Puniceicoccus vermicola: one gene and its partner. The protein of the gene in region 1 interacts with the protein of each later gene in a pairwise test. Links are inferred from orthologs where the notes say so. Each region holds a gene or a part of one and is shown on either strand. Other genes may lie near its edges.

Region 1 (3,270 bases):
TTCCGAATCTGTTCCCGGGCTGCGGCCATGGGGGTGATGATCAGGCGTTCGTCGACTTCGACTTTTAACGAGGCCAGTTTCTCCCGGATCTTGGACCGCGACTTTGTGGTCGTATTGGTGAGGAACCGATACTCGATTCCCCGTTCATTCAATTCTGCGAGGCACTTACGAGTCCCCTCAATTCTCTCGTTCCCTGAGTAAAGGGTTCCCGAGAGATCCAGAAGCACTCCTTGAATCCCTTTCAACATACGCTAGGAAAATACGGCAAGATTCCTGCCAAAAGCAATCTATCTCGGATTCTTCCCGCTCGACCGAAAAAAAGCGACTCCGCAGCCCACCCAGAATCACGGACGCATTTGCACCGGTTTTCCTAATCCGTAGACTTCCTCATGCGCCTGAGCAAACGACTGATCCCTCTCCTATTTTGCCTGATATTCGCAACTATGAGCTTCGCCGATTCCTCTCCCCTCAAATCCTACGAATGGAAGAACCGTATCATCGTTTATCGCCTGCCGGATAAGGAATTACCCGACCTCGAAAAGACAATCAAAGCCGACGAAGAAGGCATTCGAGACCGGGACCTCATATTTCTCCGGCTCGGCACAAGACCAGATATCCCTTCTCACCACGAACTCTCACCCGAGGCTATTCAAGAACTGACGGAGCGCTTCCATCTGGATATAGATTCTCCGCAGCCCGTTTTCCTTCTCATTGGAAAAGACGGAGGCGAGAAAGACCGTCAAACGGAGGATTTTGACCTTCGTGAATGGTTTGACCGTATCGATTCGATGCCAATGCGCCAGCAGGAGATGCGGTAGAAAGGATGCCGCCTCCCGCTGATCAAGAGGTTCAAAAGCGATTACTCTCAAACCTTCCCCCTCCAACTGCAGGCTCGCCTGTCGGGCCAGGATCTGTTCCCTTTTACGGACAATGTTTGCCTACCGAGTTGCCTCCGACACGAGGGTTCACCCCCGGCCGACCCATTCTTTTAACCCTTCGGAAGGCCCAAACATTCTCGCAAATCGAAATGAACTGGGATCTACCCTCGAGAAGCTCTTCACGATCCTGACCAACAGCCCCAAACTTTCTCAGACCCCAAACACGTCCCGCCCCTTCCGCATCTCATGAGTTCTCAAACCGACTCCTCCCCTCTCCTCTGTTCCTATTGGTTTCGACCCGACGGAACGGCCGAAAAGCTGGAATGGCAGAGCATTGCCCAATGGCAGCCAGGCGAGGGATTCCTTTGGATCCACCTCGACCGCTACAGCCCAGAAGCCCGCCAATGGCTCCACCGGGAATCTGGCCTCTCGCGTATCCTCTGCGACGCCCTCCTCGCCGAAGAGACTCGCCCCCGGTGCGACATTGTTCGCGAGAATCTTCTCCTCATTCTCCGGGGGGTAAACCTGAATCCCGGCGCCGATCCAGAAGATATGGTCTCGATCCGCCTTTGGTCCGACGGGCAACGATTGATCAGTTTACGCGGCCCCCGTGTCCTCGCGATTTCAGACGTCGAGGAACGCATCCAATCCGGCGAACCCCTCCTCTCCTCCGGCGACCTCATTTCCCTCCTCTCTTCCCGGCTCATCGACCGCATGGGGCCCGTTGTCGACGCGCTCCAGGACGACCTTGACGGTGTCGAAGAATCCCTCATCGACAAAGCGGATGCCGCCGCCCGTGGCCCATTGAGCGACGTACGCCGCCAAGCCGTCGCTCTTCGCCGCTACGTTTCCCCACAGCGGGATGTCTTTGCCCGCCTTTCCATCGAGCCCCTTCCATGGATGTCGGAAAACAACAGATCCCATCTTCGCGAATCGACTGACCGGATTACCCGTCACGTGGAAGACCTCGACGCGATTCGCGAGCGAGCGGCGGTGACCCAGGAGGAATTACTCGCCCGCTCGCAGGACCGGATGAACCGCAACACCTATGTTCTATCCCTAGTGGCCGCCGTATTTCTTCCCCTCGGTTTCTTCACGGGATTGCTCGGGATCAACGTCGGCGGCATTCCGGGCACGAACTCCTCGATCGCGTTTACCGTCGTCTGCCTCGCGCTCTTTCTCGTCGGCGCCATTGAGCTCCTATTCTTCTATTTCAAAAAGTGGTTCTGAGGAACGCGCACCGGACTCGTCATTCCTCACCGGTGGCCAACCTGCGAATCCCCATCAGATCAGGCTTCCCCGTACCCAATTGGGGGATCTTTTCCACGACGACGTAGGAGTTGGGCGACGGCCTCCAAAGATTGGGAAGACTCGTCCGGCTCAGAGCCTCTGACAAACGCTGGGAGGTGAGGTCCATATCACGGACGACGACAACCACCAGCCGTTCTCCGCGTTTCTCGTCCGGAACCGAGGTGACACAAAGTTGATCGGCATCAAAGTCGAGAGCCTCCCGCAACTCGTTTTCCACCAGTGAATGCGAGATCATCTCACCTCCAATTTTGCTAAACCGCGAGAGGCGATCCGTCAGAGTCAGAAACTCGTCCTCGTCCAAGTGACCGATGTCACCAGTTCGATACCATCCGTCCTGCAAAACTTCCGCCGACTTCTCTGGCGCCCCGAGATATCCGGGAAAAATATTCGGCCCACGAACTTCGATCAGACCCTCTTCCCCTGGCGCCAAAATCTCCCTCGTGTCCGGATTGACAATACGCACCCGCACATTCGGCAGCGGACGCCCGACCGTGCCGGGCTCACAACCTTTTTGACAGTATCCATCCAGATCAGCCGAAGGAACGTTGAGTGCCACCACTGGCGAACATTCCGTAGCTCCATATCCTTCGTAAGGACGCAACCCATACCGCTTCTCGATAAAATCGGCGATTCTCGGAGACAACTTCTCGGCCCCGGCGACAATCCACCGCACGGATTCGAAGGATTCCGGTTTAATTTTTCGAGCCCACCCGAGAAGAAGAGAAGGAGTGCCGAGGATAATCGTCGGGTGAAACTTCTCCGAGAACTCGCCGATTTTTGCAGCCTCCAGGGGATTCGAATGATAACCCACGGCGACTCCCTGAGTCATCGGCATCCAGACGGTAACCGTTAGCCCAAGGGAGTGGAAAAACGGTAGTGTCCCGAGAATACGATCCTTCTTGCGGAAGCGTCCGACCTCTTCAAAAGAATTGATATTGGAGAGAATATTGCCGTGAGTAAGAACGATTCCTTTGGGTTCGTTCGTAGTTCCACTGCTGAAAAGAATCGCAAGCGGATCATCGGCCCTCGCGGGATTTCGACCCAGAATCCAGGAACAGGGGAAGAGACGCGCAATCAATCC
Region 2 (3,219 bases), on another replicon or contig:
AGCCTGCGAAGCGACCAAGGGCAGCATGGCCAGCGTCATTGGCGGAACCCGCGAAGCGGTGGCCGATTTCGCCGAGGAGTGTGGCGTCGAGATGGCAAACCTCAATTGCCCCGGCCAGATCGTCATTTCCGGCGTGCAGGAAGGTATCGACAAAGCGGTGAGCCTCGGGCGCGAACGTGGATTCAAGCTCGTGAAAGAGCTCGTCGTTGCCGGTGCTTATCACAGCCGTCTCATGGAGTCCGCCCGCGACCAGTTTGCTCCGTACGTCATGGATGCCGCAATCGAAGCTCCGAAATGCCCATTTTACGCCAACGTGACCGGCGCCCGCATCGAATCTCCCGAGAAAATCCGTGAAGGACTCATCGCTCAGGTGGTCTCCTCGGTTCTCTTCGAAGACGACCTTCGCGCTCTGGCGGCTGATCAGGTAGGTCCTGTCGAACTCGTCGAGTGTGGCCCAGGAAAAATTATCGCCGGAATGATTCGTCGTGTTGACCGCTCCTGGTCCGTCCGCTCCTTCGCCGAAGCGGAAGACTTCGCCGTTCCCGCCGCTAGCTAAAGAAACACTTCTTCGCGGCCTCCCACTATTTTTTTATGCGTTCTACCGACACTATCCGCAATTTTTGCATCATCGCGCACGTTGACCACGGCAAGACGACGCTCTCTGATCGTCTGCTCGAGTTAACCAGCACCGTTGAGCTGCGGAATATGAAAGAGCAGCTCCTCGATTCCATGGATCTCGAGCGGGAGAGGGGAATCACGATCAAGAGCCATCCTGTGTCGATGATCTATCAGAAGGACAAGGAGGACTATCTCTTTAACCTCATCGACACTCCCGGGCACGTGGATTTCTCCTACGAGGTTTCCCGGAGCTTGGCGGCTTGCGAGGGGGCACTCTTGCTCATCGACGCAGCCCAGGGAATCGAGGCGCAGACGGTGGCCAACGCCCACTTGGCCGTGGCTCAGGGGCTGGAGGTGATCCCGGTGATCAACAAGGTCGACCTTCCCAGTGCCGAGCCGGAGCGGATTATGGAGCAGCTGGAGGACGTTCTCGCGATTCCCGCCGAAGAAGCGATTCTCGCCAGCGCGAAATCAGGGATCGGTCTTCCGGAAATCATCCGCGCGGTCATCGATCGGGTTCCTTCTCCGCGTTGGCTGGACGAGAAGGGGACACGGGCACTCGTTTTTGACTGCATCTACGACGCTTTCAAAGGGGTGATTTGCTACGTCCGGGTTTTCAGTGGGGAACTCAAGCAGGGGAGTAGCATTTCCTTCATGGGTTCGGATGTGAAAACCCAGATCAAGGAGGTCGGCCGATTCTCTCCACACATGGTCGCGGAAGACTCTTTGTCGGGCGGTAAAGTGGGATACATCGTTACCGGAATTCGCGACGTTGCCGATGTGAAGCTCGGGGACACCGTCACCCGCATGGATGACATGGCCGGAGAAATGCTCCCGGGGTACAAGGAAGTGCGTCCGATGGTCTTTTCCGGTATTTATCCGCTGGACACATCGGACTACGAAAAGCTCAAGGCCAGCGTGGCGAAGCTGCGACTGAATGACGCCGCGTTCGTCTACCAGAGTGAAAGCTCTGCCGCGCTTGGATTCGGGTTTCGCTGTGGCTTCCTCGGGCTCTTGCACATGGAGATCATCCAGGAGCGCCTTCGCCGCGAATACGACCTCGACATTATCTCCACCTATCCGAGTGTCATCTATCGGCTGCGCAAGACCGATGGCACCGAGATGGAGATCGATAATCCCGTCTTCTTCCCGGACGCTTCCGAGATCGAGTGGATTGAGGAGCCGATGATCAAGGCCACGGTTCATACGCCGAACGATTCGATTGGCGACATGCTTGCCTTGATTTCGGAGAAGCGGGGCATCTGCCAGCAGACGGAGACAATCGATACTTCCAGGGTCATGATTACCGCCCGGCTGCCTCTGAACGAAATCCTCGTCGACTTCAATGATCGCCTCAAGAGCCTGACCCATGGGTATGGGAGTATGGACTACGAGCCGGACGGCTATGAGCAGTCTGACCTGGTGCGGATGGAGATTCTCGTCAATGGCGAGCCCATTGAAGCATTCTCGTCCATTGTTCACCGCCAGAAAGCGGAAACGCGGGGGAGGGCGCTTTGCGGAAAATTGAAGGACCTGCTACCCAAGCAACTTTTCAAGGTCGCGATCCAGGCAGCGGTCAACGGCAAGTTCGTCGCCCGCGAAACCTTGAGCGCCATGCGCAAGGATGTGACCGCGAAGTGTTACGGCGGAGACATTTCCCGAAAGCGCAAACTTCTCGAAAAGCAAAAGGAAGGAAAGAAACGGATGAAGCAGATCGGCTCGGTAAGTATTCCGCAGGAAGCCTTCGTCCAGGTTCTTCGTAGCAGCCAAGACTAACTTCCCACAAACCAGCGACAACCATGTTCTCTCCAGGAAAGAAACTTCGCAAGCAGGCCGGCGAATACGCCGATATGGCCCGCAAGATTATCAATTACCGGAAGGATCAGTTGAGCGAGAAAGCGCTGGAGGAGCTTCACGCCGTTCATGATGAATCGGCCGCTCTTTCCCGTGACAAGTCGCTCTCTCTGGAGACTCTGGAAACCAAGTCCAGAGAATGGGAGCCAGTCCTCAAGCGTCATGGCGGAAAGATTTATCCAAAGACCTTCTGGAGTGACAATTTGGAGACCTTTCTGGTCGCCGCAATTGTCGTCCTGGGGATTCGTGCATTCTTCCTTCAGCCCTTCATCATTCCGACCAACTCGATGTATCCGACGTACAGCGGAATGTATCACCAGATCTATGACGATGAGGATTATCCGTCGATCTTGGCTAAACCATTTCGGTTTGCGCTGCTGGGAGCGAAGAACCATGAGGTAACCGCGGAAAGCAGTGGGGCGGTTCGCATTCCGCTGCTATACGAGGAGACGAGTGGTGGCATCCGCGCCCGTGCTCGCTATGAGGTGGTCGATGGACGCAAATGGTTGCTGGTTCCGACTAAATTGAAGCGCTATCCACTTTTCGTCGGCAATGAACCCTCGGCCTTCGACGTTCCTTTGGACTTCGACGCCGATTCGGTTCTTATCGATCGATTCTTCCCTTATGCGAAATCCTGGGGTGAAGTGATTGCCAAGGAACGGACGACCGGAAGGTTTCGCCGGGAAGACGCTCACCACGCTTGGATTGAGGTCCCCGCAGAGCAATTTAATGCAGGTGAGACGGTTC

The links.
Region 2: the proteins of H5P30_RS07030 (region 1) and lepA interact in binary tests that used the Escherichia coli proteins (3 or more experiments, as listed by UniProt). The link is inferred for Puniceicoccus vermicola from one-to-one orthologs.

Annotation. Positions count from the first base shown.
Region 1 is NZ_JACHVA010000053.1:215,059-218,328, reverse strand. The notes cover bases 170-3,116. They hold H5P30_RS07030 (zinc transporter ZntB), read left to right. Parts: upstream 170-1,124; coding sequence 1,125-2,108; downstream 2,109-3,116. Other genes in these bases: H5P30_RS07025 (MFS transporter), read right to left, coding at 2,128-3,116; H5P30_RS07035 (DUF4174 domain-containing protein), read left to right, coding at 444-818; H5P30_RS07040 (TIGR01458 family HAD-type hydrolase), read right to left, coding at 170-248. Also shown: more of H5P30_RS07040, read right to left, coding at 1-169; more of H5P30_RS07025, read right to left, coding at 3,117-3,270. UniProt on the Escherichia coli protein: Zinc transporter. Acts as a Zn(2+):proton symporter, which likely mediates zinc ion uptake. Purified ZntB reconstituted in liposomes also binds and transports Cd(2+), Ni(2+) and Co(2+).
Region 2 is NZ_JACHVA010000092.1:40,243-43,461, reverse strand. What follows is about bases 97-2,992. They hold lepA (translation elongation factor 4), read left to right. Parts: upstream 97-591; coding sequence 592-2,394; downstream 2,395-2,992. Other genes in these bases: lepB (signal peptidase I), read left to right, coding at 2,418-2,992; H5P30_RS11900 (ACP S-malonyltransferase), read left to right, coding at 97-556. Also shown: more of H5P30_RS11900, read left to right, coding at 1-96; more of lepB, read left to right, coding at 2,993-3,219. UniProt on the Escherichia coli protein: Required for accurate and efficient protein synthesis under certain stress conditions. May act as a fidelity factor of the translation reaction, by catalyzing a one-codon backward translocation of tRNAs on improperly translocated ribosomes.